Regions from separate parts of the Streptococcus gwangjuensis genome, predicted to be linked through region 1. Evidence: predicted binding sites of a transcription regulator. Region 1 holds the regulator's gene; each other region holds the start of a gene.
What was found. Region 1 encodes CtsR, which represses protease genes until heat stress. Its sites were predicted from a motif close to TTGGTCAAAAAAGGTCAAANA; they were not measured.
Positions count from the first base shown of each region.

Region 2: the regulator CtsR is predicted to act here: its motif matches at 3,628-3,648, upstream of clpP (ATP-dependent Clp protease proteolytic subunit ClpP).
Region 3: the regulator CtsR is predicted to act here: its motif matches at 3,013-3,033, upstream of D7D53_RS02365 (ATP-dependent Clp protease ATP-binding subunit).
Region 4: the regulator CtsR is predicted to act here: its motif matches at 2,781-2,801, upstream of D7D53_RS00525 (ATP-dependent Clp protease ATP-binding subunit).

Region 1 is NZ_CP032621.1:1,842,300-1,847,963, forward strand. Features, by position in the region: gene polA (DNA polymerase I) at 1-167, shown strand, start outside; gene D7D53_RS09295 (thiamine-binding protein) at 441-731, shown strand; gene D7D53_RS09300 (ABC transporter permease) at 694-1,452, shown strand; gene D7D53_RS09305 (ABC transporter substrate-binding protein) at 1,490-2,497, shown strand; gene D7D53_RS09310 (ABC transporter ATP-binding protein) at 2,497-3,225, shown strand; gene D7D53_RS09315 (CtsR family transcriptional regulator) at 3,344-3,802, shown strand; gene D7D53_RS09320 (ATP-dependent Clp protease ATP-binding subunit) at 3,804-5,664, shown strand, end outside.
Region 2 is NZ_CP032621.1:423,504-429,167, reverse strand. Features, by position in the region: gene D7D53_RS02005 (branched-chain amino acid ABC transporter permease) at 1-393, opposite strand, end outside; gene D7D53_RS02000 (branched-chain amino acid ABC transporter permease) at 397-1,266, opposite strand; gene D7D53_RS01995 (ABC transporter substrate-binding protein) at 1,383-2,543, opposite strand; gene D7D53_RS01990 (YlbG family protein) at 2,605-2,892, opposite strand; gene clpP (ATP-dependent Clp protease proteolytic subunit ClpP) at 2,972-3,562, opposite strand; gene upp (uracil phosphoribosyltransferase) at 3,735-4,364, opposite strand; gene D7D53_RS01970 (deoxycytidylate deaminase) at 4,463-4,930, opposite strand; gene D7D53_RS01965 (TetR/AcrR family transcriptional regulator) at 4,949-5,506, opposite strand; gene D7D53_RS01960 (DegV family protein) at 5,631-5,664, shown strand, end outside.
Region 3 is NZ_CP032621.1:490,172-495,835, forward strand. Features, by position in the region: gene D7D53_RS02360 (GyrI-like domain-containing protein) at 52-666, shown strand; gene D7D53_RS02365 (ATP-dependent Clp protease ATP-binding subunit) at 713-2,974, opposite strand; gene D7D53_RS02370 (DUF1797 family protein) at 3,204-3,434, opposite strand; gene D7D53_RS02375 (amino acid ABC transporter permease) at 3,625-4,308, shown strand; gene D7D53_RS02380 (amino acid ABC transporter ATP-binding protein) at 4,308-5,042, shown strand; gene D7D53_RS02390 (HAD family hydrolase) at 5,417-5,664, shown strand, end outside.
Region 4 is NZ_CP032621.1:105,024-110,687, reverse strand. Features, by position in the region: gene D7D53_RS00530 (S-ribosylhomocysteine lyase) at 1-342, shown strand, start outside; gene D7D53_RS00525 (ATP-dependent Clp protease ATP-binding subunit) at 402-2,507, opposite strand; gene pflB (formate C-acetyltransferase) at 2,865-5,198, opposite strand; gene dinB (DNA polymerase IV) at 5,436-5,664, shown strand, end outside.

The DNA.
Region 1 (5,664 bases):
CTAAGATGCTTCTACAAGTTCACGATGAAATTGTCCTTGAAGTTCCTAAATCTGAATTAGCAGAGATGAAAAAATTAGTGAAACAAACTATGGAAGAAGCCATTCAACTCAGTGTTCCCCTCATCGCAGATGAGAATGAAGGGGCAACCTGGTACGAGGCTAAATAAAAAAGTTATGTAGAGTTTGAAGCACTTGTTTTCAAACTCTTTTTCATGTTTTTCTGTAAGCAGTTTCCTTGACATTTTTTTGGTTTTGCGCTATCATATGTCCATATAATATATGGGAGTCTGTGTACAGTCTGAGAGGAAGCGTTAAGCTTCGACCGCACTTGATCTGGGTAATGCCAGCGTAGGGAACAATACTTAGTCTATTCTGCACCTTTTCCATATATGGTAAAGGTTTTTCTTTTTGTCAAAGGAAAACGAGAAGAGGAGGTTCTTATGAAAGCAAGCATTGCCTTGCAAGTTTTACCCCTATCACAGGGGATTGATCGGATTGCTGTTATTGATCAGGTCATTGCCTATCTGAAAGCTCAAGAAGTGACTATGGTGGTGACACCATTTGAAACGGTCTTGGAAGGGGAGTTTGATGAGCTTATGCGCATTCTCAAAGAAGCGCTGGAAGTGGCAGGGCAGGAGGCAGACAATATCTTTGCTAATGTCAAAATAAATGTAGGAGAGATTTTAAGTATTGATGAGAAACTTGAAAAGTATACTGAGGCGACAGATTAGTCTTTTGGGCTTTCTAGGAGTCTTGTCAATCTGGCAGGTAGCAGGTTTTCTTAAACTTCTCCCCAAGTTTATCCTGCCTACACCTCTTGAAATTCTCCAGGCCTTTGTTCGTGATAGAGAATTTCTCTGGCACCATAGCTGGGCTACCTTGAGAGTGGCTTTACTGGGGCTGGTTCTGGGAGTTTTGATTGCCTGTCTCATGGCTGTACTTATGGACAGTTTGACTTGGCTTAATGACCTGATTTACCCTATGATGGTGGTCGTTCAGACTATCCCGACCATTGCCATAGCCCCTATTCTGGTCTTGTGGCTCGGTTATGGGATTTTACCCAAGATTGTCTTGATTATCTTAACGACAACTTTTCCTATCATCGTAAGTATTTTGGACGGTTTTAGGCATTGTGACAAGGATATGCTGACCTTGTTTAGTCTGATGCGGGCCAAACCTTGGCAAATCCTGTGGCATTTTAAAATCCCAGTCAGCCTGCCTTACTTTTATGCAGGTCTGAGAGTCAGTGTATCCTACGCTTTTATCACAACCGTGGTATCTGAGTGGTTGGGAGGTTTTGAAGGACTAGGTGTCTACATGATTCAGTCCAAGAAACTGTTTCAGTATGATACCATGTTTGCTATTATTATTTTGGTATCGATTATCAGTCTTCTTGGTATGAAGCTGGTCGATATCAGCGAGAAATATGTTATTAAATGGAAACGTTCGTAGCATTAGAATGTTTTTGAAAAAGAAAAGAGGAAAGAAAATGAAGAAAACATGGAAAGTGTTTTTAACGCTTGTGACAGCTCTTGTAGCTGTTGTGCTTGTGGCCTGTGGCCAAGGAACTGCTTCTAAGGACAACAAAGAAGCAGAACTCAAGAAGATCGACTTTATCCTAGACTGGACACCAAATACCAACCACACAGGGCTTTATGTTGCTAAAGAAAAAGGCTATTTCAAAGAAGCTGGAGTGGATGTTGATTTGAAATTGCCACCAGAAGAAAGTTCTTCTGACTTGGTTATTAACGGAAAGGCACCATTTGCAGTGTATTTCCAAGACTACATGGCTAAGAAATTGGAAAAAGGTGCAGGAATTACTGCCGTTGCCGCTATCGTAGAACACAATACATCAGGAATTATCTCTCGTAAATCTGACAATGTAGCTAGTCCAAAAGACTTGGTTGGTAAGAAATACGGAACTTGGAATGACCCAACTGAACTTGCTATGTTGAAAACCTTAGTAGAATCTCAAGGTGGAGACTTTGAAAAAGTAGAAAAAGTACCAAACAACGACTCAAACTCGATTACACCGATTGCCAATGGAGTATTTGACACTGCTTGGATCTACTATGGATGGGATGGAATTCTTGCAAAATCTCAAGGCGTAGAGGCTAACTTCATGTACTTGAAAGACTATGTCAAGGAGTTTGACTACTACTCACCAGTTATCATCGCAAACAACGACTACCTTAAAGACAACAAAGAAGAAGCTCGCAAAGTCATCCAAGCCATCAAAAAAGGCTACCAATATGCTATGGAGCATCCAGAGGAAGCAGCTGATATCCTCATCAAAAATGCACCTGAACTCAAGGAAAAACGTGACTTTGTCATCGAATCTCAAAAATACTTGTCAAAAGAATACGCAAGCGACAAGGAAAAATGGGGTCAATTTGATGCAGCTCGCTGGAATGCCTTCTACAAATGGGATAAAGAAAATGGTATCCTTAAAGAAGACTTGACAGACAAAGGCTTTACCAATGAATTTGTGAAATAATGACAGAAATTAGACTAGAACACGTCAGTTATGCTTATGGCGAGGAGAGGATTTTAGAGGATATCAACCTGCAGGTGACTTCAGGAGAAGTGGTTTCTATCTTAGGCCCAAGTGGTGTAGGAAAGACCACCCTCTTTAATCTAATCGCTGGGATTTTAGAAGTTCAGTCAGGGAGAATTGTCCTTGATGGGGAGGAGAATCCCAAGGGCCGCGTGAGTTATATGTTGCAAAAGGATCTGCTCTTGGAGCACAAGACGGTGCTTGGTAATATCATTCTTCCCCTCTTGATTCAAAAGGTGGATAAGGCAGAAGCTATTGCTCGCGCAGATGAAATTCTTGCGACTTTCCAGTTGACAGCTGTAAGAGATAAATACCCTCATGAACTCAGTGGTGGGATGCGCCAGCGTGTGGCCTTACTTCGTACCTATCTTTTCGGTCACAAGCTCTTTCTCTTAGATGAAGCCTTTAGCGCCTTGGATGAGATGACCAAGATGGAACTACACGCTTGGTACCTTGAGATTCACAAGCAGTTGCAATTGACGACATTGATTATTACCCACAGTATCGAGGAGGCCATCAATCTTAGCGACCGCATCTATATCTTGAAAAATCGACCTGGGCAGATTGTTTCAGAAATTAAATTAGATTGGTCTGAAGGTGAGGACAAGGAAGTCCAAAAGATTGCCTACAAACGTCAAATCTTGGCAGAATTAGGCTTAGATAAGTAGAAAAATGGGGAGTTGGTGAAGATTATCCTTTACCAGCGCCCTTTTTCTTTTAAAAATGAGAAAATTTCGGTATAATAGTCAAAGATAGTCAAGGTTTAAAGAGAGAGGTGGGTTTGTAATGAGATTTAAAAATACATCGGATCATATTGAGGCCTACATCAAGGCGATTTTAGATCAATCTGGAATTGTGGAGTTGCAACGGAGTCAGTTGGCAGATACCTTTCAGGTTGTTCCTAGTCAGATTAACTACGTGATCAAGACACGCTTTACGGAAAGTAGAGGCTACTTGGTTGAAAGTAAGCGTGGTGGCGGAGGCTATATTCGTATAGGACGGATTGAGTTTTCTAGTCATCATGAAATGCTCAAGGAGCTGCTTTACTCAATTGGTGAGCGGATTAGTCAAGAAATTTATGAGGATATTCTACAGCTTTTGGTTGAGCAGGAATTGATGACCAAGCAGGAGATGAATTTGCTAGTATCAGTAGCTTTGGATCGCGTTCTAGGAGAAGAAGCTCCAGTCCTTCGTGCAAACATGCTACGACAGGTCATACAAGAGGTAGATAGAAAAGGGAAGTAAGATGAACTATTCAAAAGCATTGAATGAATGTATCGAAAGTGCCTACATGGTTGCTGGCCATTTTGGAGCTCGTTATCTAGAGTCTTGGCACTTGTTGATTGCCATGTCCAATCACAGTTATAGTGTGGCAGGGGCAACTTTAAATGATTATCCATATGAGATGGATCGTTTAGAAGAAGTCGCTTTGGAACTGACTGAAACGGACTATAGCCAGGATGAAACCTTCACGGAATTGCCGTTTTCTCATCGTTTGCAGGTTCTTTTTGATGAAGCGGAATATGTGGCGTCAGTGGTCCATTCTAAGGTGCTAGGGACGGAGCACGTCCTTTATGCGATTTTACATGATGGCAATGCCTTGGCGACTCGTATCTTGGAGAGGGCTGGTTTTTCTTATGAAGACAAGAAAGATCAGGTTAAGATTGCTGCCCTTCGTCGAAATTTAGAAGAACGGGCAGGCTGGACTCGAGAAGACCTCAAGGCTTTACGCCAACGTCATCGTACAGTAGCTGACAAGCAAAATTCTATGGCTAATATGATGGGCATGCCCCAGACTCCGAGCGGTGGTCTTGAGGACTATACGCATGATTTGACAGAGCAAGCGCGTTCTGGCAAGTTGGAGCCAGTCATCGGTCGGGACAAGGAAATCTCGCGTATGATTCAAATCTTGAGTCGGAAGACAAAGAATAATCCTGTCTTGGTTGGGGATGCTGGTGTCGGGAAAACAGCTCTGGCGCTTGGGCTTGCCCAGCGTATTGCTAGTGGTGATGTACCTGCAGAAATGGCTAAGATGCGCGTGTTAGAGCTTGATTTGATGAATGTTGTTGCAGGGACACGTTTCCGTGGTGACTTTGAAGAACGCATGAACAATATCATCAAGGATATTGAAGAAGATGGCCAAGTAATCCTCTTTATCGATGAACTTCATACCATCATGGGTTCTGGTAGTGGGATTGACTCAACTCTAGATGCGGCCAATATCTTGAAGCCAGCCTTAGCGCGTGGAACTTTGAGAACGGTTGGTGCGACTACTCAGGAAGAATATCAAAAACATATCGAAAAAGATGCGGCCCTTTCTCGTCGTTTCGCTAAAGTGACGATTGAAGAACCAAGTGTGGCAGACAGTATGACTATTTTGCAAGGTTTGAAGGTGACTTATGAGAAACATCACCGTGTGCAAATCACAGATGAAGCGGTTGAAACAGCGGTCAAGATGGCTCATCGTTACTTGACTAGCCGTCACTTACCAGATTCTGCTATCGACCTCTTGGATGAGGCAGCAGCAACAGTGCAAAATAAGGCTAAGCATGTAAAAGCAGACGATTCAGGTTTGAGTCCAGCTGACAAGGCCTTGATGGATGGTAAGTGGGAACAGGCAGCTCAGCTAATTGCAAAAGAAGAGGAAGTGCCTGTTTATAAAGACTTGGTGACAGAGTCTGATATTTTGACCACCTTGAGTCGCTTGTCAGGTATCCCCGTTCAAAAACTGACTCAGACTGATGCTAAGAAATACTTAAACTTGGAAGCTGAACTGCACAAACGTGTCATCGGTCAAGATCAAGCTGTTTCAAGCATTAGCCGTGCGATTCGCCGCAACCAGTCAGGGATTCGCAGTCACAAGCGTCCGATTGGTTCCTTTATGTTCCTAGGACCTACAGGTGTCGGTAAGACCGAATTGGCCAAGGTTTTGGCAGAAGTTCTTTTTGACGACGAATCAGCCCTTATCCGCTTTGATATGAGTGAGTATATGGAGAAATTCGCAGCTAGCCGTCTTAATGGAGCTCCTCCGGGCTATGTGGGTTATGAAGAAGGTGGGGAGTTGACCGAGAAAGTTCGCAACAAACCCTATTCCGTTCTCCTCTTTG
Region 2 (5,664 bases), 550 kb from region 1:
GATAATTTCAGATACCCCGAGAGTTGCTACCGCAAGATAGTCTCCCTTCAAACGCAAGGTTGGAATTCCGACAAGTAAAGCAACTGCTCCTGAAAGCAAAGCACCTATAAGCATAGCTCCAAAGAAGGCACCGTAGGTTGGTGATTTAGAACCAATAATAGCAGCGGCATAGGCACCAATCGCCATGAAACCTGCATGCCCAAGTGAAAATTGTCCTGAAAAACCAACGATTAGGTTGAGACCAACAGCCAGAATAATATTAATTCCAATTTGTTGTAAAATCTGTACATAGAATAGATTGAGTACACCGACTGAGACCAGTATACTAATCAAGCCATAGCCAGCTAACAAAAGGAGTAACCATAGAATATTAACTTTTAAATTTTCCTTCATCGTTTACACCTTCTCTTTCACATTCTTACCAAGGATACCAGCTGGGCGGACAATCAAGATCAACAACAAGATTCCATAAACAATGGCATCACGGAAGTCTGACATCCCAAAGGCTGTCGCAAAGGTTTCCAATAGACCAATCACAAATCCACCAAGAGCCGCACCAGGAATGATTCCGATACCACCAAGTACCGCGGCAACGAAAGATTTAAGACCTGGAGTAACCCCCATCAAAGGCTCAAGAGAGTTATAATAGAGGGCAATCAAAACACCAGCCGCCCCCGCAAGAGCAGAACCCAAAGCAAAGGTAAAGCTGATAGTACGGTTTACATTGATCCCCATCAATTGCGCTGCATCGCTATCTACGGATACTGCACGCATGGCTTTCCCCATCTTAGTCTTTTGGACAATGACTTGTAACAAAATCATCAAAATCAAGGAAATGGCCAAAATCATTAACTGCACGTTTGTTAGGCTAACTGGTCCCAAATCATAGCGAACTGTTTTAATCGCTTGAGGGAAGGCACGGGTATTGGCACCAACCAGATAGACCATGCCATACTCCAATAGGAAAGACACCCCAATAGCCGTAATCAAAACAGCAATACGAGTAGAGTGGCGCAAAGGTCGGTAAGCAAGAAACTCAATCACGACACCAAGGATGGCTGTCGCTATCATAGCTACAATAAGCGCTACAAAGAAATTCATTTGGAAAGAATTAATCAAGAAATAACCGATAAAGGCTCCCATCATATAAATATCACCGTGTGCGAAGTTGATGAGCTTGATAATTCCGTAAACCATGGTATATCCTAGGGCTAACAGCGCATAAACACTACCTAGAATCAAACCATTTACTAGTTGTTGGAGCATAAAATTCACTCTTTCTATATATAATTTCGAGGGTTTCCCCTCACTTTTTGATAGGTTCTTAAACATCGAAACAGGGAGTGAGTCAGAGGCTCATTCCCTATTTCAACATTTTTCTATTATGGTTTTACAACTTCTGCTGCTTCAACTTTACCATTATTCATGGTCATCATGTAAGCTGTTTTGACTGTGTTGTGGTCCGCATCGAAGCTTGTTTGACCAGTTACACCTTCAAAGTCTTTTGTTTTAGCAAGGTTGTCCTTAATCTCACCTGAGTTTTTAGCACCTTTTGCTGCGTTTGCTACAAGGTGAACTGAATCATAAGCCAAGGCTGCAAATGTTGAAGGCTCTTCATTGTACTTAGCACGGTAAGCTTCCAGGAAGGCTTTTGCTTTAGCTGAAACTTCTACAGTAGTTGAGAAGCCTGAGATAAAGTAGATGTTTGATGCTTTTTCAGGGGTTGCTTGTTGCACAAACTCTTCACCGTTGAATCCATCACCACCAACGATTGGTTTGTCAATTCCCATACCACGCGCTTGGTTTACAATTTTACCAGCTTCAGTGTAGTAACCAGGGACGATGATAGCATCAAAGTCTTTCCCTTTCATTTTTGTAAGGGCTGCTTGGAAGTCTGTGTCACCTGCTACGAAAGTTTCATCTGCAACGATTTCACCTTTGTATGCTTCACGGAAGGCTTTGGCAATCCCTTTAGCATAGTCGCTGGCGTTGTCAGTGTATAGAACAACTTTCTTAGCGTTTAATTTTTCAGTAACATAGTTTGAGATAATTTTTCCTTGGAAGCTATCTTGGAATGTTCCGATAAAGAGGTAATCTTGACCTTTAGTCAATCCATCTTGAGTCGCACTTGGCGAAATCAATGGAACACCTGCTTTTGTAGCGTTCGCTACCGCAGCTGCAGTCGCACCAGATGTCGCAGGTCCTACGATTGCTGATACTTTAGATTGAGTTACAAGGTTAGTTGTTACTGAAGCCGCCTCAGCTGTTTCAGACTTATTATCTTTATCGACTACTTCGATTTGTTTTCCATCGATACCACCTGCTGCATTGATTTCATCAACGGCCAATTGGGCACCTTTTTGTTCAGATGTACCGTAAGCTGCTACGGCACCAGTTTCCTCGAAGTTAAATCCGATTTTGATTGTCTTTTCATCTACTGAGTTACCAGCAGCGTTTGACGCTCCAGACTTCACTTCTCCACAGGCTGCAAGAAGTGCTACACTTGCAAGCGCCACAAACGATAGGGCAAATTTTTTCTTCATCTTTTTTGTCTCCTTATTCTTAAATAGCATGTTAAGAATATACCGAATTATCAGAAAATTGTCAACACTTTTCTTGAACTTTTTCGATGATAACGTTTTCCCTTCGATAAAGATTGCCCACAAAGGGTGTTTCCAACTCTTGGATATGACAAACTCTGACTTTTTTTATAAACTTTTCCTTGCCCAAGCGCCCGACCAATTGCTCCACTTCTTGAGTTGGAACATAAAGCTGTAAGTAACGATGTTTCTTGGAATGATAGGTAATATCTCCATAATCCTGCAGTTTTTTTGCATCACGATTATAGTAAAGATAGATAATCAAGCCAGATCGATTGACTTTTTCAAACATGATAAATCCTCTTTCTAAGAAATCTCCCCCCTATTATACCAAAAAAAGCAAACCCAGTCGAGTTTGCCTTCTTTGATCATTAATTCAATGAATTGTTGGCCATGATTTCATCAATAAAGCCATATTCAAGTGTTTCTTGAGCACTCATCCAGTTATCACGCTCTGCATCTGCGTGAACTTTTTCGATTGACTGACCTGAATTTTCAGCCAAGATTTTTTCCAAGGTTTTACGAGTTTTAAGCAAATGTTCTGCAGCAATCGCCATATCGGTTTGTTGAGTACCACCGCCTGTACCACCCATTGGTTGGTGGATCATGTATTCAGCATTTGGAAGCATGAAACGTTTGCCTTTTGCTCCACTTGATGCAATGACCGTCCCCATAGATGCAGCCATTCCCATAACGATGGTTTGGACATCTGCCTTGATAAAGTTCATGGTATCAACGATTGCCAAACCAGCTGAAACAGAACCACCAGGTGTATTGACATAAATGTAAATATCTTTTGTACTATCTTGGGCATCCAAGAAAAGCAACTGGGCAATAACTGAGTTAGCCATATTGTCTTCAACTGGGCCTGTCAGCATAATGATGCGGTCTTTGAGAAGACGTGAGTAAATATCGTAGGAACGTTCTCCACGGCTTGTTTGTTCAATAACTACTGGAATCATTCATTTCTCCTTTTGAGTTTTATTTTTGTTGGTCAAATGACTGAAGATAAGACTATTATAATATCTTGGTCAAAAAAGGTCAAATTTTTGCTCTGCTTTCATTAAACAGAAACAAAAATTCAACCTCCTTTCACGACTGGAAATTCTTTTCCAAGTCAATCTCTTTTTAATTTTATTTCGTACCGAACAAGCGGTCTCCAGCATCTCCAAGACCTGGAACGATATAACCGTGTTCGTTCAAACGTTCATCCAAGGCTGCTGTAAAGATTTCTACATCTGGATGAGCTTCTTGAAGGGCTTTAACACCTTCTGGTGCAGATACGAGGCAGACAAATTTGATATTTGATGCGCCACGTTTTTTAAGAGAATCAACAGCCAAGATTGCTGAGCCACCTGTTGCTAACATTGGGTCTACGACAAAAATTTGACGTTGGTCAATGTCCTCAGGCAATTTCACCAAGTACTCAACTGGTTGAAGCGTTTCTTCATCACGGTACATACCGATGTGGCCAACTTTAGCTGCTGGAACCAAGCTCAAGAGCCCATCAACCATCCCGATACCTGCACGCAAGATTGGAACGATAGCCAATTTCTTACCTGCCAATTGTTTTTGAACTGTTTTTGTGATTGGTGTTTCAATTTCCACATCTTCTAGTGGAAGATCACGAAGTACTTCATACCCCATCAACATTGCAATCTCATCTACTAGCTCACGGAAAGCTTTTGTAGAAGTATCTGTACGACGCAAGATTGACAATTTGTGTTGAATCAGTGGATGATTAATAACTTCAATTTTTCCCATTTTTGGAATTCCTTCTTTCAATTTATTCTTCTTATTATACCAAATTATACCAAAAAATGGTTTAAAAATCTTTCTAAACCATTTATTTTTGATAATTTTTACATTAGATCAGCCTCTTTAAGAGCGGCCTGTACTGTCTCAAGTGGTAAATGAGTCAATTCTGTTCCCTTTTCTTGATAGAGGTATTGGGCGTAGTCGTCCATTCGGTACTGGTTGATATAAACCACGCGCTTGCAGCCGACCTGAAGCAATTGTTTTGTACAGTTTAGACATGGAAAGTGGGTCACATAAGCTGTAAAGCCTTTGGGGACACCACGCTCAGCCCCTTGGAGAATGGCATTAACCTCTGCGTGAAGGGTGCGAACACAGTGGCCTTCGATGACCAGACATTCGTGATCAATACAATGCTCGGTTCCTGACACCGAACCATTGTAACCAGTGGAAATAACCTTATTATCTTTTACCAGAATCGCGCCCACTTTGGCACGTTTACAAGTGGAACGATTGGCAATTAGTAAGGCTTGGGCTGCAAAATACTCATCCCATGCTAGTCTTTTTTCAGTCATATCTCTTCTCCTTTTGCTCTATTTTTTAAAAAATGGTAACCGTAAATCCGCTATCTTTTCAGCAGGTACCTTCATGCCATCCTTGATCCATTTTAGAAGGACAGAGACGATGGCTGAGCTCCAGAAGGAATGAAGATAAGAGCTGACACCTTTTGATTTTCCATGGTATTTTTCTAGAAATTCCTGCATGGCTTGGACAAAGATTTTTTCCAGATGGTAATCCAAGGCCAGTTGAATCACTCTGGCTTCCTTTCTGGCCTCTCGGAAAAGGTGAACCCAGACCAGATAAAGGTCTGTCTTTAAATCATAATGATGCAACTGTTCCATGATGTTGTGGACACTCCGTTTAAAAACGCTCTCTAAAATTTCCTCTTTAGAATCATAATTGCGGTAAAAGGCTGCACGCGAAACGCCTGCACGCTTGACTAATTCAGAAATACTAATCTTGGTCAAGTCCTTTTTTTCCAAGAGCTGCAAGAGGGCTGTTTCAAGGGCTTCTCTAGTTAATAAATTGGATTCTTGGTTTGATTTTCTGAGATTTTCAAGAGACTTTTCAGAGATTCTACGTTCAGACATAACATTTTCTTTCTACTTGTCACAACAGACGGATGAGGCTTTTGTTTCAAGGGCTTTCATGATATAATTGTAAAAAAAGACAGAACCTTTGTCAATGTATAACTGACAAAGATGGAGAATTTCTATGACTTGGAAGATTATTGCTGACTCTGGTTGTG
Region 3 (5,664 bases), 620 kb from region 1:
AAGATGTCAAGGTTTCAGTGCTATACTAGAGCTAGAAAGGAGAAGAACCAAATGAAATATGAATGGAGAAAAGAAGCGAAAGGTCTTTATCAAATTAAGGCTAAGCCCACTATTTTGCAGGTACCTAGTCAATCCTATATCGTGATTGATGGTAAAGGCGATCCAAATCAAGAGGATTTTTCAGAACGAGTAGGGGCTTTATTTGCCTTAGCTTATGCGATAAAGATGAAGTATAAAAAAGCTCCTCTGAATGAGGTTTACACTGATTTTACTGTCTTTCCTTTAGAAGGTTTATGGAAAAAGGAGAGGGAAGGAGAACTGGTAAAAAGTGAGCTTTCTTATAGCATTATGATTGGGCAACCCGATTTTATTACGCGAGAACTATTTGAGGAAGCTATGAAGGAGGTTAAAATAAAGAAGCCAAATCCTTTCTATGAGGCTATTTGTTTTGAAAAAATAGAAGATGGTCAAAGTCTTGCCATGCTTCATGTAGGACCTTTTGATACAGAAAATGAGACTTTTGCAGAGATGGAGAGTTTTTGTCAACACCATAAGCTAAAAAGAATTACTGAGGTTCACCGAGAAATCTATCTCAATAACCTTCATCGAACGGAGCAAAGCAAATTGAAAACGATTCTTCGCTATCAAGTTCAAGGGGAGAACTAAAAAGAACAGGAAATCTTGTTTCCTGTTCTTTTTATGATTTCTATATTTATTTTTCAGAAGTATTTTCTTTGATTTTTTCAGCTTTTTTGGCAGACTTAATTTGAATCTTGCCCTTGCTGGTCATAACTGCCTTGAGGTCTTTTTCACTTGGATTTTCAAGGTAGTAGTCAGTGATGGCATCCTCAATATAGTCTTGAATAGTACGACGAAGTGGGCGTGCTCCCATTTTTGGATCATAGCCTAGGTCAACCAATTTTTCCTTGACCTTGTCAGTTACATCCAAATGAATGTTATTGCTAGAAAGGCGCTTGTTAACGTCTGCTAGCATCAGCTCGACAATCTGAAGGAGGTTATCCTTGCTGAGAGCCTTAAATTCGATAATACCATCAAAACGGTTCATAAACTCTGGGCTAAAGAAGTTACCGAGTTCACCGAGAACAGAGTTGGTACGTCCTTCTCTAGCAGCCCCAAATCCAACGCTGGCTTCGGCCTTACCTGTACCTGCATTTGAAGTCATGATGATGATGGCATCCTTGAAACTAACGGTACGTCCTTGTCCATCTGTCAAACGACCATCGTCCAAGACTTGAAGGAACATGTGCATAACATCTGGATGGGCTTTCTCTACTTCATCCAAGAGAATAAGTGAATATGGATTGCGACGAACTTTTTCCGTTAATTGCCCAGCCTCATCATAGCCAACATAACCTGGAGGGGCACCGACCAATTTAGCCACGCTGTGTTTTTCCATATATTCACTCATATCAAAGCGAATCATACTGTCAGCAGAACCAAAGAGTTCGATAGCTAGTTGTTTGGAAAGTTCCGTCTTACCGACACCAGTTGGCCCAACAAAGAGGAAGCTTCCAATAGGACGGTTAGGCGTACCGAGTCCAACACGATTACGGCGAATAGCTTTGGCAATCTTATCAACCGCATCATCTTGGCCAATAACATGAGACTTGAGATCTTCGGCTAGATGGATGAGTTGAGATTGTTCTTTCTCTTTTAAATCACCAACAGGGATATTGGTTTTCTGCTCGATAATGTGCTCAATGGTTTTCTCACTGATGATAGGAGTATCTTGGTCTGTGACCTTTTTCTTTTGCATTTCCTTATACTTGGCAATCTGGTCGCGGAAATAAGCTGCCTTCTCAAAATCTTCCTCTCGTGTAGCTTGAGATTTGAGATTTTCAGCCTCAATCAAGCGTTGATCAATTACTTTAGGATCAACAAAATTCAAGGTCAAGTTCATCTTAGAACCAGCTTCATCTAGGAGGTCAATGGCCTTGTCAGGCAAGAAGCGATCTTGGATGTAGCGATTGGACAGAGTTGCAGCTGCTTCAATCGCAGCATCAGTATACTGAACATGGTGGTAGTCTTCGTATTTCTTTTGAATGCCTTTGAGGATAGTGATTGTTTCTTCTACCGTTGGTTCATCGACCTTAACAGGCTGCATACGGCGTTCTAGGGCAGCATCTTTTTCAATGATGCGGTATTCATTGAGGGTAGTTGCACCGACCAGTTGCAGTTCACCACGAGCAAGGGCTGGCTTGAGGATATTTCCTGCATCCATATTGCCATCGCCCGCAGATCCCGCACCGACAATTTCATGGATTTCATCGATAAAGAGGATAATATCCTCACGTTTGCGAATTTCTTCCATGAGCTTTTGCATGCGTTCTTCAAATTGTCCACGAATACCCGTTCCTTGAACTAGGCTAACCACATCCAGACGGATGACTTGTTTACCTTGTAGTTTATGTGGAACATCGCCATCAACGATTTTCTGAGCTAGACCTTCGACAACGGCAGTTTTCCCGACACCTGGTTCACCGATAAGAACAGGATTATTCTTGGTTCTGCGATTGAGAATCTCAATGACACGGATAATCTCATCATCGCGTCCAATAACGGGATCTATATCTCCACGACGGGCAATTTCAGTTACGTTGATACCAAATTCTTCCAGCAGGCCTTTTTCTTGGCTTGGTGGAGGAGTTTGAGCAGGTCCACGATTTTGGGAACCATAACCGCCGTTTCCACCGTAACCTCCACCTGATTGGGTTGGGGGAGTCGGAGGAGTGTTGTTAGAAGGTCTAAAATTGTTTAGGTCATTGAAGAAATCACCAAAGGGATCAAAGTCACGATTGTTCAGATCCGTCATACCTTTAAAGAGGCTATTGTTAGGATCCGTCTTGATAATCTTATAGCAGTTTTGACAAAGGTCAATTTGTTTTTGCTTTCCGTTAAGATTGGTATAAAGATGAATTGTTGAGTCATTGATTTTACAGTTTTGACAAAGCATACATCTACCTCATTTCTTTCTTTAGCCTGACCTGTTTAAAGGTCAAAAATAGTCAAATTTCTATACTCTCATTATAACAGGATTGGGGTGTAAAGCAAGTAAAAAGATTGCAGCTTTGAGAAGTTGTTACAAGGAAAATTTTTGAGATTTTAGGGAATAAAAAAATCCTATTTGTGAGACAAAAAGGATTTTGGTTAGACATGCAGGGTGTAACCCAGCTTGTTTTGTATTAGTAAAGGAGTTCGTAAATCTCCATTGCAATCAAGTCAATGCTGTCAAACGTATAAGTTTCGCGAGCTTCGACATCACGAAGGGTAAAGATTGAGCCGTTTTCTTCGTCGTGGCTGTATGCAACTTCTGCAACAACAACTCCTTCGCGTTCAAAATTACGTTTTAAATTTCCGCCGTCTTTAGCCATTGCTTCAAGGCGGTTGATGATTCTAACCAAATGTGATTCCATTTTGATTCTCCTTCATTTCTTATCGTTACTATTTTACCATAAAGGAGGCCAACTTGCCTAGAAAAAACTAAGATTTCTCGCTAATTCTACCAGCTTAAAGATTTTTTGAATAAATTAGACAAAAGATTTGAATTTTAATTCACTCTATGTTATAATCATACAGTATTCTATTTTAGAAAGCAGTGTGACTATGAATTTTTCTTTTTTACCTAAGTATTTACCTTATTTTAACTATGGGGCTGTCGTGACGGTTCTCATTTCTATCTGTGTTGTCTTTTTGGGAACTATTTTGGGTGTTGTCTTGGCTTTTGGGCAACGTTCAAAGTTTAAACCGTTTGTTTGGCTCGCCAACTTGTACGTTTGGATTTTCCGTGGGACACCGATGATGGTTCAGATTATGATTGCCTTTGCCCTTATGCACATCAATGCTCCGACTATTCAGGTTGGAATTTTAGGTGTTGACCTTTCTCGTCTGATTCCAGGGATTTTGATTATCTCTATGAACAGTGGTGCTTATGTTTCTGAGACTGTTCGTGCTGGGATTAATGCAGTTCCTAAGGGTCAGTTAGAGGCGGCCTATTCTTTAGGGATTCGTCCTAAAAATGCGATGCGCTATGTGATTTTGCCACAAGCTATCAAAAATATTTTGCCAGCATTGGGGAACGAATTTATCACCATTATCAAGGATAGTTCTCTTTTATCAGCTATTGGTGTCATGGAGTTGTGGAACGGAGCTACAACAGTTTCTACAACAACCTATCTACCTTTGACACCACTTTTATTTGCAGCCTTTTATTACTTGATTATGACTTCTATTTTGACAGTAGCCTTGAAAGCTTTTGAAAAACGTATGGGACAAGGAGATAAGAAATAATGACAGAAACCTTGATAAAAATTGAAAATTTACATAAATCCTTTGGAAAGAATGAAGTATTGAAGGGAATCAACCTCGAGATTAAAAGAGGGGAAGTTGTCGTTATCATTGGTCCTTCAGGAAGCGGGAAATCTACCTTGCTCCGCTCTATGAATTTGTTGGAAGAAGCAACCAAAGGGAAGGTTATCTTTGAGGGAGTTGATATTACGGACAAGAAGAATGACCTCTTTGCCATGCGTGAGAAGATGGGGATGGTTTTCCAACAATTTAATCTCTTTCCTAATATGACTGTGATGGAAAATATCACCTTGTCTCCTATCAAGACTAAAGGTGAAAGTAAGGAAGTTGCAGAGAAGAGAGCTAAGGAACTTTTGGAAAAAGTTGGTTTACCAGATAAGGCAGATGCTTACCCTCAGAGTTTGTCAGGTGGCCAGCAACAACGGATTGCCATCGCGCGTGGCTTGGCTATGGAACCTGATGTTTTGCTCTTTGACGAGCCAACTTCAGCCCTGGACCCTGAAATGGTAGGTGAAGTGCTGGCTGTTATGCAAGACCTAGCCAAGTCAGGAATGACCATGGTTATTGTAACGCATGAGATGGGATTTGCTCGTGAGGTGGCAGACCGTGTCATCTTTATGGCAGACGGTGTGGTTGTCGAAGACGGAACACCTGAACAGGTTTTTGAACAAACCCAAGAACAACGAACTAAGGACTTCTTGAGTAAGGTTTTATAAGTTAGCTTTGCTGAGCTGTTTGTAGTCAGTTTTAAACTTTCAAGAGAAGATCAGTGAAAAGCTAGGCTCAATACCAGTCAAGTGGAACTTACTTTGAGAAGTTACCCCCCTTATTAATAACATCCATAAATTGGATATTAGGATTTTTAATATAAAGTAGTTTTGTGTTAAAATATAATTGTTCCATATGATTCTCTCTAATGATGGTTTGGTCGCTTTTCATTATGGGTCATATGGAACTTTTTTCTACAAGAAAATAGGTTTCATAGTATTTATAATAGATTTACCCACTACAAATAATATAGAGCATTTTTTATGTGGAAAACTCAAGGAAATCATCGCTTTTTTCATAAAAAAATGCTATAATGAAGGGTATGAAATATCACGATTACATCTGGGATTTAGGTGGAACTTTACTAGATAATTACGAAACTTCAACAGCTGCATTTGTTGAAACATTGGCATTGTATGGCATCACACAAGACCATGACAGTGTCTATCAGGCTTTAAAGGTTTCTACTGATTTTGCGATTGAGACATTCGCTCCCAACTTAGAGAATTTTTTAGAAAAGTACAAGGAAAATGAAGCCAGAGAGCTAGAACATCCGATTTTATTTGATGG
Region 4 (5,664 bases), 240 kb from region 1:
GAAGACTCTATCCCTACTGCTGGCCTTCACACTATCGAGCACCTCTTAGCCAAACTCATCCGTACCCGCATCGACGGCATGATTGACTGTTCACCATTTGGTTGCCGTACAGGCTTCCACATGATTATGTGGGGGCAACATACCAGTGCTGAAATCGCGGCTGTTATCAAGGATTCTCTCAAAGAAATTGCTGAAACCACTACTTGGGAAGATGTTCCTGGAACAACCATCGAATCTTGTGGCAACTACAAGGACCACAGCCTCTTTTCTGCTAAAGAATGGGCAAAACTCATCTTGGAACAAGGAATTTCAGATGATGCCTTTGAGCGTCATGTCATCTAAACACAAAAAAGGAACCGGCTTTTCAGCTGGCTCCTTCTTTTTATTCTCAAAATTTTGTCTTAGGCTTTTTCACGAATGACTAAAACGCCATCTTCCATATCTGCTTCTAGATGTTTGGCATCTAAATGATCCAAGTGGAAATCTGTCACCTTATCACGAATTTCTTGTTCAACTACGCGACGGAGAGGACGAACCCCCATGACTTCGTCATAGCCTTCTTCAGTGATATAGTCTTTAGCCGCTTGACTAACTGACAAATCAATGTCTTTCTTAGCCAAGGTTTGGTTGACTTCAGCCAACATCAAGTCCACAATCTTAGAAAGGTCTTCCTTAGTCAAGTGTGAGAACTCGATAACTGCGTTAAAGCGGTTAAGGAATTCTGGACGGAAGAATGGTTTCAAACGATCCATCAATTCTGGTTTGTCCGCATCTTCTGTCAAGTTGGCTTCATAACCAAATCCAGCATTTGATGTTGCAATAATAACAGTATTCTTGAAGTTTACTGTATTTCCTTGACCATCTGTCAAACGACCATCATCCAAGACTTGGAGGAGAAGGGTAATGACTTGAGGATCAGCCTTTTCAATCTCATCCAAGAGAATGATAGAGTATGGATTGCGACGCACACGTTCTGTCAAGGTATTGCTATTGTCATCATAACCCACATAGCCTGCTGTTGTACCAATTAGCTTAGAAACGGCTGTGCGGTCACTGTATTCAGACATATCCAAACGGATGATTGCGTCCTTAGTTCCAAACATATCAAGCGCTAATTGCTTAGCAAGTTCTGTCTTACCAACCCCAGTTGGACCTACAAAGAGGAAGCTACCGATTGGGCGATTGCCTTCATCAAAACCAGCACGGTTACGACGGATAGCACGAGCTACCGCTTCTACCGCCTTATCTTGTCCGATTACCTTATCTTGCAAGCGATGAGCCATATCTTTCAAACGTTCGATATCAGATGCTCCCATTTGTGATACTGGAATACCTGTCATTCGTTCTACAGATTCGGCTACATCATTGACAGTGGCAGTCACTTTCATATCTTCTGTGTGATTTTCGATTTTCTTTTCCAATTCTGCAATACGTGTTTTATAGTTTAGAGCTGCTTCAAAATCTTCTGCCTCAACTGCTTTTTCTTGCTTGTCTTTTTCTGCCTCAATTTCACGTTCAACAGCATGCACATCTGTTACTGGATGTTGAGCTGCCAAGTGAGCCGCTGTTACATCGACAAGATCGATAGCCTTATCTGGCAAGCTACGTTGAGGAATATACTGAACAGAATAATCCACTGCTGCTTTCAAAACTTCATCTGGCAAGATGACATTGTGGTGTTGTTGATAAAGGTCACGAATTCCTTGAAGGATTTTAAAAGTATCCTCTGCTGAAGGAGCATTTACCTTGACTTCATTGAAACGACGAGCAAGAGCTGCATTCTTCAAGATAGTATTACGGTATTCGTCTTGAGTCGTTGCCCCAATCACGGTCAACTCACCACGAGATAGAGCTGGCTTAAGAATGTCCGCAAGCCCTTTAGATCCACTGTCTCCACCAGTGCTACCTGCACCGAGAATTTGGTGAATTTCATCAAAGAAGAGGATAATATTCCCTGCTTCTTTCACTTCATTGACTAAATTTTGAACGTTTTCTTCAAAGCTACCACGGTATTGAGTACCAGCTTCAAGACCTGAGATATCAATGGAAATGATTTCCTTATTCTTAATGGCAGCTGGGACATCTCCGTTCACAATGGCTTGCGCTAGTCCTTCAACGACTGCTGTCTTACCAACACCTGCATCTCCGACTAGAACAGGATTGTTCTTGGTACGGCGTGAAAGAATTTCAGATGTTTCTTGAATTTCCTTGTTTCGTCCGATGACAGGATCCAGCTTGCCCTCACGAGCTTCTGCAGTCAAGTTTCGACCTAGTTTAGCAAGGACACCGTCTTGTTTCATACCTGACGCCTGTTGTGGCATTTGTCCATCAGTTTCTGCATTTCCTGGTAATTGACCAGTTGCACGATAATGAGCAAATTCCTCAGGTGTTACTTCACGTCCATTAATCAAGTAGCGACGATTTTCAGAGCTATATCCTCGCATACCACCCATCAATTGGTTAAATAAATCATCCATGTTGTTAAAATTATTAAAGTTGTTGTCCATATTCTTTACCTCTTTTTGTTTTTTCTTCGTTATTACTACTGATATTGACTATCTTTGACCTTTGTTTTAAAAAATTTAGACTAGCTAAATTGCTACTCTACGTACTATTTCTGGTTTTTCTTTTTTAAGCAGGAGTAGACTATCTTTACTTCTAAAGATTTCTAGATTAAACATAGACCCACCTCTTTCTATTTCACTTTAAATAAGCGTTCTAGTAAGGCTTTCATTTACCTTACGTTCATAATATACTACATTAGTCAGAAAAGGTCAAGAGATTTGACTTTAATTGACCAATAAATTTTACAAAAAGAAGAACTAGCTTTTAACTAGTCCTTCTTTGTATTATTTTATATAATCTTAGCTCAATGCATCCAAGGCATCCAAGGCATCATCCATTGAAAGAACTTCGTGGAAGACACGTTGTGTCAATTCAGTTTTTTGTTCTGGAGTGAGGTATTTAGTGTTTACACAGTATCCAGAGATACGTACGATAACGTCTTCACCTGACATGATCTTTTCGTAAACATCGTTCAAGTCCATAACGTTCAAGTTAACGTGTTGTCCACCGTTTTCAAAGTAACCATCAAGAATTGTTACCAAGTTATCAACTTGTTCGTCACGAGTCTTACCAAGAGCGCGAGGTGATACTTGTGTAGTCAATGAGATACCATCAGCTGCATAACTAAAGTCAAGGCTAGAAAGTGAGTTCAAGTTTTGCAACCATCCACCTTTAGCTTTGTTAGATGGGTTAGCACCTGGTGAGAAGAATTCAAGTTTAGACAAGTTCACAGAACCATCTTCGTTGAGGTATACACCTTTGTGGACTGGTGAGTTACCAGTTTGTTTAGAGTAAGCAACGTTAGATGTGATTGTCAAAAGTGATACTGTAGCTTCAGCGTCTTTGTAAAGTTTGTGGCTACGTAGACGAGTAGTGTATGCTTCGATCAACCATTCTGCCAATTCGTTTGAACGTGGGTCATCTTCACCCCAACGTGGGTATTCACCGATTGTTTCGTAATCGTAGATATAGCCATTTTCATCGCGGATTGGTTTAACTGTAGCGTATTTGATAGCTGACAATGTGTCAACAGTGTTGGCAAATCCACAGATACCAAATCCCATGTTGGCACGTTGTTTAGTTGGCAAGAAGGCCATTTGAACAGCTTCGTAGTTGTACTTATCAGTCATGTAGTGGATGATGTTCAAAGCATCTACGTAAGTGTCAGTCAACCAGTCAAGAGATTTTTCAAAGTTAGCTTTAACTGATTCAAATTCAAGAACTTCGTCACGGATTGGTTCGATGTCAAATACTTTGTAGTCTTTGTGAACATCGTCGTAACCACCGTTCAAACCAGTAAGAAGGGCTTTCAATACGTTTACACGCGCACCGAAGTACTGGATGTTGTGGCGTTGCTCTTCATTTTCTGGGTCAAGTGGAGATACACAGCATGAGATACAGCTCATTTCACCATATCCGTCTTTAGCCATTGTTGTTACACCTTCGTATTGGATAGAAGAGTGTTTGTGGCTCATGTGCATACAGTAGCGACGGAAGTTGTATGGCAATTTGTCAGTCCAAAGAACTGTTAAGTTTGGTTCTGGAGAGTTACCGATGTTGTCAAGAGTGTTCAAGAAACGGTAGTCCATCTTAGTAACACGGTGACGACCGTCGTTACCCATACCAGCCATAGAAGTTGTGATGAATGTTGGGTCACCTGAGTACAATTGATCATAAGCTTTTGTACGAGCAAATTTAACTGTACGAAGTTTCATAACGAAATCATCAACGAATTCTTGGATTTCTGATTCAGTAAATGTACCACGAGCAAGGTCACGTTCTGCAAAGATGTCCAATACGATTGGCACACGTCCTAGAGATGTAGCAGCACCGTTGATAACACGGCAGACAGACATAAAGGCGATGTTAACCCATTGGATTGCTTCTTTAACGTTCATCGCTGGTTTGCGAACGTCAACTCCGTAAAGGTCACCCAAGCGAACAACTTGTTGCAATGCTTGGTATTGAAGGTTGATTTCTTCACGAAGACGGATTGTTTCTTCATCGATTTCTTCGATTGCATTCCAGTCGTTTACTTTTTCTTGCATCAAGTAGTCTGCACCGTAAAGAGCAAGACGTGCGTAAACACCGATGATACGTCCGCGTGAGTATGCATCTGGAAGACCAGTTACAGTGTGAGCGTGACGAGCGCGACGGATGTTTGAAGTGTAAGCACGGAAGATACCGTCGTTAACTGTTGTTACGTATTTAGTGAAGATTTCGTGAACAGCTGGGTCTGGTTCGTATCCATTTTCTTTCAAAGTAGTTTCAGCCATACGGATACCACCTTTTGGCATGAAGTTCAATTTGAAGAGTTCATCGTTTTGGATACCAAAGATAACTTCATTTTCTTTGTCAATAAATCCTGCAGGGATATCAGCAATAGATGTTGGACGAGTGTCCATTGGGAAACGAGTTTCTTCGTAGTGAGCCTTAGTTTCTTCTACAATCTTTTTGATGTGAAGTGAACGTTCTGTTGGTCCTGCAAGGAAGCTTTCGTCTCCATCGTAAGGTGTGTAGTTAGCTTGTACGAAGCGTGATACACTTGCTTTTTCTTTCCAATCTACGCCTTTGAAGCCTTCCCAAGCTTTGTCAAAAATATCTTGTGCTTCAACAACTGTCTTAACAACCATGTTAATGTCCTCTTTTTTCTTTCTAGTAACAGTCATCTGTTACATTCATGAGACAAGTATACCACACAGTAACCGATTTCAACAAGTGAAAAAGGCCTATTTTTACACTTTCTTTTCTAAAACAGTCTATATTTTGTCCTAAACTGTATTATATTTTTGAAAAAAATAAAGCATTTTTTCTTTTTTTCAGAAAAAAGGGTATAATAAAAGAAAATAAGCAGTAAAAAGGTGCTAGGCATGTTGATTTTTCCTTTATTAAATGATTTGTCAAGAAAAATCATCCATATTGACATGGATGCCTTTTTTGCTGCGGTCGAAATCAGAGATAATCCTAAACTCAGAGGAAAACCTGTCATTATTGGAAGCGACCCTCGGCAAACAGGTGGGCGTGGTGTCGTTTCCACTTGTAGCTATGAGGCGCGAGCTTTTGGTGTCCATTCAGCCATGAGTTCTAAAGAAGCCTACG